Regions from separate parts of the Streptomyces sp. NPDC093510 genome, predicted to be linked through region 1. Evidence: riboswitches for the same ligand, from Rfam matches in the RefSeq annotation. Region 1 holds a riboswitch; the other holds the start of a gene.

What was found. Region 1 has a riboswitch for cobalamin ahead of AB0N81_RS11440 (energy-coupling factor ABC transporter permease). Riboswitches for the same ligand answer to the same signal wherever they lie in the genome.
Region 2: another riboswitch for cobalamin. It lies ahead of metE (5-methyltetrahydropteroyltriglutamate--homocysteine S-methyltransferase); the one in region 1 lies ahead of AB0N81_RS11440 (energy-coupling factor ABC transporter permease).

The regions. Positions count from the first base shown of each region.
Region 1 covers NZ_JBFBEE010000006.1:69,563-74,704, reverse strand. Annotated here, with positions in the region: gene AB0N81_RS11455 (ATP-binding cassette domain-containing protein) at 1-443, opposite strand, end outside; gene cbiQ (cobalt ECF transporter T component CbiQ) at 494-1,243, opposite strand; gene AB0N81_RS11445 (energy-coupling factor ABC transporter substrate-binding protein) at 1,250-1,618, opposite strand; gene AB0N81_RS11440 (energy-coupling factor ABC transporter permease) at 1,618-2,376, opposite strand; cobalamin riboswitch at 2,406-2,590, opposite strand; gene AB0N81_RS11435 (hypothetical protein) at 2,777-3,070, opposite strand; gene AB0N81_RS11430 (winged helix-turn-helix domain-containing protein) at 3,284-4,297, shown strand; gene AB0N81_RS11425 (APH(3') family aminoglycoside O-phosphotransferase) at 4,325-5,142, opposite strand, start outside.
Region 2 covers NZ_JBFBEE010000005.1:206,711-211,852, reverse strand. Annotated here, with positions in the region: gene metE (5-methyltetrahydropteroyltriglutamate--homocysteine S-methyltransferase) at 1-2,261, opposite strand, end outside; cobalamin riboswitch at 2,425-2,646, opposite strand; gene AB0N81_RS10200 (hypothetical protein) at 2,725-3,705, opposite strand; gene AB0N81_RS10195 (hypothetical protein) at 3,702-4,928, opposite strand; gene AB0N81_RS10190 (GNAT family N-acetyltransferase) at 5,009-5,142, opposite strand, start outside.

The DNA of each region.
Region 1 (5,142 bases):
TTCCGCTGGCCGTAGGAGAGCAGGTGGGTGGGCCGGTCGGCGAGCGCGACGATGTCGAGTGCGGCCAGCGCCTCGGCGACCCGGGCCCGGACCTCGGTGTCGGGCAGGCCGAGATTCAGCGGGCCGAAGGACACGTCCTGCTCGACGGAGGCGGCGAACAACTGGTCGTCCGGGTCCTGGACCACCAGCTGCACGGTCGTCCGCAGCCGCGTCAGGCCCTTGCGGTTGTACGTCACCGGGACGCCGTCGACCGTCAACTCACCCGCCGCCGGGCGCAGTCCGCCGCTGAGCAGCCGCATGAGGGTGGTCTTGCCGCTGCCGTTGCGGCCGAGCAGTGCGAGGGCCCGGCCCTCGACGACGTCGAAATCCAGGCCGCTGAGCACGGTGGGCCCGTCCTCGTACGCGTAGGACACCGCGCGGAGAGCGACCACGGGCTCGCTCACGGCGCTCTCCGTGCTCACGGCGCTCTCGGCGCTCTCGGCACTCTCGGCGCTCATGGAAGGAACCTTTCCAGTACGAGGGTCAGGGCCACCAGGCCCACCAGGAGGGCCGCGCCCGCGGCGATGAAGGGCCGTGAGACCCGGGCCTCGGGCACGAGGACGCGCAGGGTGCCGTCGTAGCCGCGTCCGGCGAGTCCGGCCTGGAGGCGGCTCGCCCGGTCGAAGGCCCGCACGAACGCGGTGGCGCCGAGACCGGCGAGGGAACGCCAGGTCGCGGCGCGGGTGGTGTGGCCGAGCCGGGCGGCCTGCGCCTGCCGGATGCGGCTCATGGAGTCCAGGAGCAGGAAACTCATCCGGTACGTGACGAGTGCCACGTCCACGACGGGCGCGGGCACGCCCGCCTTCACCAGGCGGGGCAGCAGGTCCGACATCGGCGTGGTGAAGGCGAACAGGAGCACGCCGAGCGAGGCCGCGGACGTCCGCAGGAGCAGCCCGCCGGCGCGCGCCGGGCCGCCTTCCGCGAACTCCACGAACCCACCGGGACCGCCGACTTGGACGAGCAGGGTCAGGGCGCCGGTGACGCAGAAGCCGAGCGGCACTCGGTAGGCACGCCACAGTTTGCCGGGCGGCACGCCCGCCGGGCCGAGCAGCAGGCCGACCGCGGCGACCAGCACCAGCACGGCGCCCGGCCAGGGCGGCAGCGAGATCGCCAGGACGGTGAGGCCGAGGCCGAGCACGGCCTTGTCCACGGGGTGCCGGCGGCGCCAGCGACTGCTGTGCGCCGCCGCGTCGATGGGCAGCACGCCGGGTCAGACCTGCTCGGTCTCGGACCGGGTGCCGTCCGCGCCGACCGCGTCGCCCGGCTTCTCGGACCGCGCCTGTTCCGCACCCTGGCGGCGCCCCTTGCGCAGTCCGAAGTAGTACGCGAGGACGCCCGCGCCGATGGCCGCCTGAAGGGCGAAGAGCGCCGATTCGACCTCCCCGGAGGGGGGTTCGTACAGCGGCGAGAACCACGGTTCGTAGTCCGGATCGATCTCGGTGATCGCCGTCTCGGCCTGGGCGTCGGCGCCGGCGAACGGCTCCTCCTCGTCGTCGCCGAGCCCGAGCGCCAGGGGCAGTACCGCGAGTGCGGCGACGATGAGGAGCAGCAGCGTGTTGATCTTCGCGTTCCGGCTCATCAGGCGCTGGCCTCCGTCTGCGTCTCGGTCGTCTTGGACGTCTCGGGTGTCTCGGGCGTCTTCTGCGTTTCGGCCGTCTTGGCGGCGGTTCCCTTGCTCTGCAGCAGGACGCCGAGCCGGGTGAGCTCGCCCTTGCTCGACTGCACGAGCAGACGCATCACCAGGACGGTGAGGAGTCCCTCGCTGACCGCCAGGGGGATCTGCGTGACCGCGAAGATGCCGCCGAACTTGCCCAGGGCGCCGAGGAACCCGCTGCCGGGGTCGGGGAACGCCAGGGCCAGCTGGACGCTGGTGACGCAGTACGTGGACAGGTCGGCGACGAACGCGCCGAAGAACACGGCCACCATCAGCGGCACGTCGTACCGCTTGAGGAGCCGGTAGACCGCGTACCCCGCCCAGGGGCCGATGATCGCCATGGAGAACACGTTGGCGCCCAGGGTGGTGAGGCCGCCGTGGGCGAGCAGCAGGGCCTGGAAGAGCAGGGTGATCGTGCCGAGCACCGTCATGATCGGTGGCCGGAACAGGATCGCTCCCAGGCCGGTACCCGTCGGATGCGAGCAACTGCCCGTGACCGAGGGGATTTTCAACGCGGAAAGGACAAACGTGAAGGCCCCGGAAGCACCGAGGAGCAGCGTGCTCTCCGGGTGTTCCTTGACCTCACGGGTCAAGGAGCGGACTCCGTGGACGACGAACGGCGCGGACGCTACGCCCCAGGCGATCGCGTGCGCCGGCGGGAGGAAACCCTCGGCTATGTGCATGGCTCAGCAGACCCTCTCCAGCACCTCGTGGATGGACAACGTGCCTTGGCCGGTCTCCTGGCTGACGGGTCGTACCGACCGGACTCCGCCTTCCCGGGTACGTGCGTACCCAGTGGCTGCCGCGAGGGCTGGAGCCGGACTTCCCGATCACAGTGGCGAGGGCCGCACCGGCATCACACCGGATTTCCCGTGCACCAAGGCGTGGTGACACTAGTGCGCAAAGATCTGCCTGACAACTTGCACGGCGGTCGCGACGATGCACACCCGTCCGCACACCCCCACCGCGTGCGCCCCTGCTCAGAGGCCGTGTGCAGGTGTGGCCGCCCCGAACGTGCAGGGCCCCCACCCTCGGGGGCGGGGGCCCTGCACGCTCAGTGTCCGAGCGTCTTCGACAGAGCGATCACGACTCGTCGTCCACCCACAGCTGCCACTTGCCGCTGCTGGGGTTCGGCTTACAGGCCCAGTCGGCGTAGATGGAGCTCCGGCCGTCGGCCTCGCAGGCGGACTTGGTGCGGTAGGTGCCGACGTAGATCCACGACATCGCGCCGAACTCGTCGGCGGACGCGGCGGTGTTCGCGCCGGAGGACGCGGCGGCCCGGGCGGCGCCGCTCCGGTGCATGTCGGCCACCACGGGCGTGGCCGCGAGCGCGGTGGTCAGGGCCGTCGCGGACACGAGCAGGGCGGCTTTCTTCATGTGACGCACAGATCTTCCCTTCGTCGGGAGCGGTAGGGGAATCGGGACCGGGGGCACCGGCGCCGCGGACAGTCGAGGTGTCGCGCGGCGCCGTCCCCCCTGAGCCGGGACTCCGGTGTGTTGTCCCGGCCCTGTCAGTGTTGGCCCGCGAGCGCCACTGATCGACTCGTTTCGGGCTGGCCCGAAACGAGGCTCGCGAGGAGGATCGCCCGGGTGACCCTGCGCATCCACTTCACGGCCGATGACCTGGCCCGCACTCGTCTGGCCCCTGCGCCACGACCGTTGCTCGAACTGGAGATCGCCGTCCGGCTGCTGCAGGAGCGCTCGCACCCGGTCCGGTTCGACGCCTGGCGCAACCGGGCCGCCCGGCACCTGCCGCCCCAGGTGCGGACGTTGTGCGAGCTGATCCCCGCCACGGGCGCTGCGGTGGACTTCCTGGACCTCAGCGGCGAGGGCGATCCGGACGACCTGCTCGACAGGCTGCGCTGCACCTCTGCCGACCGCGTCCGCAAGGATCTCAGGCACTGGGCCTCCGGCCGCCCCGGAGCTCCCTCGTCCGCCGTCCGCTCGCTCGGCCAGGACCCGTCGCTGGTGGGGGACTTGGCGGATACCGTCTCCCATGCGCACCGGCACTTCATCGCGCCGTACTGGTCACGCATCGACCGGCTCGCCCAGGCCGACCGGACCCGGCGGCTCCACCAGCTGGCCGGGCACGGCGTCGAGCGTCTCCTGAGCGGACTCAACCCCCGCCACATCTCGTGGAGCCCGCCCGTCCTGCACCTGACCATGGCCTCCGGGCGCGACGCCGACGTCCACCTCGGCGGGCGCGGGCTCCTGCTGATCCCCACCCTGTTCGGCTCGCACTATCCCGCCCTGGACGACACCGCCGAGCCCCAGCCCTGGATCACCTACCCCCTGTACGACGGCCGACAGGACGCCGTGCCCGCCGTGTTCACCGCGAGAGCGCTGACCGGCTCCGAGGTCCCGCCCGCCCTGACCGCGCTCCTCGGCCGGACCCGCGCCACCGTGCTGCGCGTCATCGGCGACCACCCCGCCTGCACCACGGGCCGGCTCGCCGCACACGCCCGTATCTCCCTCGCGAGTGCCAGCGAGCACGCCACCGTCCTGCGCCGCGCCGGACTCACCGCCCAGACCCGCGACGGCAAGAGCGTCCTGCACACCCTCACACCGGCCGGACGCGTACTGCTCGACGCGGGCAGCGGCTGACCGGGCCGCCCCGTCACCCGTGACCCGTCAGAAGAACTCGTCGAGCAGCTGGTAGAAGGCCAGCTTCTCCTTGTCGACCACATCGGCCGCGTCGACCGCGTCGACGACGTCGGTCTCGCTTGCCACCACCCGCTCCTCGTACCGGCGCAGGAACCGTTCGGCGTGCGCGGGTCCGAACCACGGGTCCTCCTCGTGCGACAGCTCACGCAGGAGGACGGCGAGATCGGTGTGCCGGTCCGCCCGGCCGAGCCGGACGACGTCGATGACTCCGGTGACGCGGCAGGTGACCGGGTCGAGCAGGACGTTCTCCGGGGTGAGGTCGCCGTGGGTGACCACCGGGTCCTCCGTCGCCGGGCGGGTGCGGCGCAGCTCGTCGAGGAGGCGCTGCCCGGTCCATCCGGCGCGTTCTTCGTCGAGGTCGGCCAGGTCCACGAGGCCTTCGGCCACGTTGCGGGCGGCCAGCTCCATGGTGACCGGCAGGCCGCGGTCGAACGGACAGTCGGCCGATGGCAGTCGGTGCAGGGCCGCGGCGAGGTCGGCGAGCGACTCCGCCACCGCCGACCGCTGCTCCGGGGGCCACTCGTCGGCGGCCGGTCTGCCGGGCACGGCCTCGGTCACCAGCCACGCCACGCGGTCGTCGGCGCCCCGCTCGACGATGCGCGGCACGGGGATGCCGCGGCCGGCCAGCCAGGCGAGGCGGTCGGCCTCATCGGAAAGGTCTGAAGGCGAGCCGTCGGGCGTGACGGGGGCGGCCTTCACGTACAGCTCGGGTTCGCCCGTGCCCGCTCCGGTGAGGTGGTGCACCTCGGCGCCGGACGCGCCGTTCGTCGCGGGGGTCCATCGGT
Region 2 (5,142 bases), on a different contig from region 1:
GACGTGCGGGTCTCGGGCCAGCCGCGCGTCTTGAGACCGCAGTCGGGATTGACCCACAGCCGCTCGGCGGGAATGGCGTCAAGTCCCTTGCGCAGCAAGGCCGCTGCCTCCTCGGCGCTCGGCACGCGCGGGGAGTGGATGTCGTACACACCGGGTCCCGCCTCGCGCGGGTACCCGTGGGCGGCGAGTTCGCGCGCGACCTGCATGTGGGAGCGGGCCGCCTCCAGGCTGATGACGTCGGCGTCGAGGTCGTCGATGGCCTGGACGACGTCGCCGAACTCGGCGTAGCACATGTGCGTGTGGATCTGCGTGTCCGGACGCACCCCGCTGGTGGTGAGACGGAACGACTCCGTGGCCCACGCCAGATAGCCGGGGTGGTCGGCGGCGCGCAGCGGCAACGTCTCGCGCAGCGCGGGTTCGTCGACCTGGATGACCCGGGTCCCCGCCCTTTCCAGGTCGTCGACCTCGTCGCGCAGGGCGAGGGCCACCTGCCGTGCGGTGTCGCCGAGCGGCTGGTCGTCGCGGACGAACGACCACGCCAGCATGGTGACGGGGCCGGTGAGCATGCCCTTGACGGGACGGCCGGTCAGGGATTGGGCGTACGTCGTCCAGCGCACCGTCATCGGCTCGGGACGGGAGATGTCACCGGCGAGGATCGGCGGCCGCACATAGCGGGTGCCGTACGACTGGACCCAGCCGTGCTGTGTGGCGAGGTAGCCGGTGAGCTGCTCGGCGAAGTACTGCACCATGTCGTTGCGCTCGGGCTCGCCGTGCACCAGGACGTCGATGCCCGTCTTCTCCTGGAAGGCGATCACTTCCCGGATCTCGGCCCTGATGCGCTCCTCGTACCCGGCGCCGTCGATCCGCCCGGCCCGCAGATCGGCGCGGGCGGACCGCAGTTCACCGGTCTGCGGGAAGGAGCCGATGGTCGTCGTCGGCAGGAGCGGGAGGCCGAGGGCGGCGCGCTGGGCAGCAGCCCGCTCCGCGTACGGCTGGGAACGCCGGGCGTCGGCGCCGGTGACGGCTCCGGTACGGGCTCGGACGGCCGGGTCGCGGGTGATGGGGGAGCCCGCCCGGGAGGCCAGATCAGCGCGGTTCGCGGCGAGTTGGGTGGAGATCGTGTCGGTGCCCTGGGCCAGGCCCCGGGCGAGGGTCACGATCTCGCCGGTCTTCTGGCGGGCGAAGGCCAGCCAGCGCAGGATCTGTGGCTCGATGTCACGTTCGAGGGCGGTGTCGATGGGAACGTGGAGGAGCGAGCAGGAGGCGGCGACGTCGACCCGGTCGGCGAGGCCGAGCAGGGTGCCGAGGGTGGCGAGCGACTGCTCCAGGTCGTTGACCCAGATGTTGCGGCCGTTGACGACACCGGCGACCAGCCGCTTGCCAGGCAGCCCGCCGACGGCGGCGAGCGCGTCGAGGTTGGCGGCGGCCGCCTCGGTGAAATCGAGGGCGAGGCCGTCGACCGGGGCCTTCGCGAGCACCGGCAGGGCATCGCCGAGCCGGTCGAAGTACGAGGCGACAAGCAGCTTGGGGCGGTCCGTGAGGGCGCCCAGGTCGCGGTAGGCGCGCTCGGCGGCGTTCAGTTCGGCCGGCGTGCGGTCCTGGACGAGGGCGGGCTCGTCGAGCTGCACCCACTCGGCGCCCGCCGCCCGCAGGTCCGCGAGCACCTCGGCGTACACCGGCAGGAGACGGTCGAGGAGGGTCAGCGGATCGAAGTCGGCGGCCACACCGGGCGCGGGCTTGGCCAGCAGCAGGTAGGTGACCGGGCCGACGAGGACGGGCCGGGCCGAAAGACCCAGCGCCCGCGCCTCCTCGAACTCGGTGACCTGCTTGGTGGAGTCGGCGCTGAACACCGTCCCCGGCCCCAACTCCGGCACGAGGTAGTGATAGTTGGTGTCGAACCACTTCGTCATCTCCAGCGGCGCCACGTCCTGCGTGCCGCGCGCCATCGCGAAATAGCCGTCGAGCGGGTCCGTGTCGACCGCGGCGCGGTGCCGTTCGGGGACGGCGCCGACCATGACGGTGGTGTCCAGAACGTGGTCGTAGTGCGAGAAGTCGCCGGTCGGAACTTCGCCGATGCCGGCGTCGGCGAGCTCCCGCCAGTTGGCCCGGCGCAGTGCGGCGGAGGCGGTACGGAGGGCGTCAGCGGTGACACGGCCCTTCCAGTAGCCCTCGATCGCCTTCTTCAGTTCGCGGTTGCGGCCCTGACGGGGGTAGCCGTACACGGTGGCTCGTGCTGCCGCGGCTGCGGTCCTGCTGGTCACGGAGATCTCCTTCGCGAGATGAATCCCTGAGATCCCGGGGACGGGACGAGAGCGCGAAGGGGCGACCTACCGGACAGTACGAGTGCGCGCGGTGGCGCGGTCGTCCGTCCGATATGTGCGCCGACCCGCCCTCGAGGTCACCGGGATGTCCGCGCCCGAAACGGTTCGTGCGCGGACAGCGGGCAGGTCTTCGGACTCGCGGGCACATCCTCACGGGGGAGGACACCTACTGGCCGTCGCTTCCCGGGACCGGTCTCCGGTCCCAGTGCGTGTGACGGCGGTCGTTCCCGCTCACCGCTGCGGGGCAGTCCCGGATTCTCACCGGGTTCCCTCTTACGACGCTCCCGCCTGGCGGACGGGGCGAACCAGCTGCACTGATCACCATACGGCGCCGTCCGCAGGCGGGCCGGGCCGGGACCGGATCCGAAAGGTGAGCTGCGACACGCGGCGCCGGACCGGCCGGCTATCCCGAACACTCCCGGGCCCGGCGCCCGGCGCCGCTGAGCAGGTCGACGCGCTGTCCCGCCCCTTCCTTGAGGACGTAGAGGGTGCCGTCCTCGGGCGTCCAGTAGCGGGGAACCAGAAAGACGCGGTCTCCGGAGACGTGGAACAGACGCAGCCCGCCGTACTCGTACGCGTACCGGCTGCCCTGGTCGGTGACGCGGCGGAAGCAGCTGCCGCCGCCGCGGATCATCAGATCCTTCTCGCTGAAGACGACGACGGCGGGGAAATCGCCGCTGAGCAGGGTCCGCTCGGTCAGCTCCGCCCGGCCGCGGCCCGCGATCGCCGCGTACGTCGACACGGCCCAGAACAGCGACAGGACACAGACGAAGAGCGTGAGCCCCCAGAGGCGCAGGTCCGGGCGGTCACGGGTGCGGGCGTACGCGGTGAGCGCGAAGCCGCCGATCGTGGTGAGCGGCAGCAACAGGTCGAACAGCCAGGGACTGAGCGGATACAGCGGTACGAGGGCGAGGGGCACCGCCCACGCGAATCGCAGCACGCGCACGGCGCGGGCGAGCCGTTCCGGTTCGCCCGCCGCCCAGCGGAGCAGTCCGAGCGCGCCGAGCGCGATGCCTGCCGCGCACCAGGCCGGGAGGTAGAGGGCCCCGACGCTGCGCAGCAGGTAGTCGCTGGTGGAGAAGTGGAAGACGGTGTCGCGCAGACCGAGGGCTTTGGTCTCGGCGTCGGTGCTCGCCCAGCCGAAGTAGAACAGGACGGCGGTCAGGAGAGTGACGAGGGAACCGATGGCTCCGACGATCTCGACCCAGCCGATGGCGGGTTCGGGGAGGGCCGGGGGCGGGGCCGGAGCTGGAGCCGGGCCCGGGGCGGGGTCCGGAGTCGGCGCTGGGGCGGGCTGTGGGGCAGGGGAGGGCCGGGGTGCCGGATCAGGGTCGGCGGGCGGTTGCGGTCCGGGTTGCGGCCGCGGTTCAGGAGGCCCGGTCATCGGTGCAGGGCGCCGGACATGGGTGACGCGGAGGAGGGCGACGGAGACTGCTGGACGCCGCTCCAGTCGACGGTGAACGCCGCCTGCTTGGCCACCCTCGCGCCGCTCTTCGTCACGAGCGTCACGTCGATGACCGTCGGACGCCGGCCCTCGAAGCGGTCGGGTCCCGGCAGGTCGACGGTGACCGTCCCGTCCTTGCAGCACCGCACCTTGTCGTCCTCGTCGCCGAAGGGTTCGAGGACGACCGGAGCCGTCAGCTCCGCGGCACGCAGCTCCACGGTGTCCGGCGCGTCGGGCCACGTGCCGTAGAAGCCGATCGACGCGCCCGGCGCGACGCTGCGATCCGTGGCGCTGATCGTGTTGCCGCAGGCCGCGACACCCGCGGGAGCGGACCGCAGCACCACCGGCTCGCCGGGATGCCGCTGGTGGTACGCGACGAAGCGCTGCAGAACCGCGAAGGCGTCACCGTCCTTGCAGAGGTAGTCGTCGGTCCCCGGCCGGTAACCGGCCGCGCGCAACCCCGCTTCGGCCCTGACCGCGATGTTCAGCCCGTCCCGCTCGCCGTGCGCGGCCTTGCAGATCCCGGCCAGCCCTTCGATGACCTTCCAGGACGCGGGCGACGCCGAGTTGTCGGGCCGCTTGTCGGGGTCGACCGCGCTGTCGTACGCCTGCCGGCACTCGCCCTTCTGGAGCGCGTCATACATGCTGTCGGGCTCGGGCGCCTCGTCCGTGTTGGGCGACTTGGGCCCCCACGGCAGCCAGCCCGGCGGCTTCCCGCCCCCGCGGCCCCCGTCGCCGTCCCGGTCGCTGTCACCCTCCCCGCCACCGTCCTTGTCGCCGTCGCCGTCGCCGTCGCCGTCGCCGTCGCCGTCGCCGTCGCCGTCGCCGTCCCGGCCGCCGGTCTGCCACGAGCCTTCCGTCGAACGCCCCGATGAACCACCCGATGAACCGCCCGACGGCCCGTCCGTTCCTCCGCCCGTCGGGCCGCCCCCGCCGGAGCCACCGCTCCCGCTCGCGGTGCCCGTGCCACCGCCGACGGAGTTCGCGCCCGCACTGGTGCCCCCGTCCGAGGAGCCTCCCCCGGCCCCGCCGCCCCGCGCCCCGCCATCGGGCGACGCGACCCCGCGTATCCCGAAGAACAGCCCCAGCACCAGGACGAACCCGACGGCGGCAAAGGCCCAGACCGGCACCCGAACAGCGCCCGAACCGGAGCGAACAGCCATGACGGCACCCCCGTATCGCCTCCCCACATCATGCTGCCGCGGGATGGCGCCCGGTATCCCTTTGGCGGAGTCCGCCCAGCTCAGGGACGCCAGTACAGTGCCGGGTCGGGATGGTCGACGAAACCGAGGTCCCGGTACAGCGGTTCGCCCTCGGAGGACGCGTACAGGTCGACGCGGGACGCCTCCTGCGTACGGAACCAGTCGAGCAGCGCCC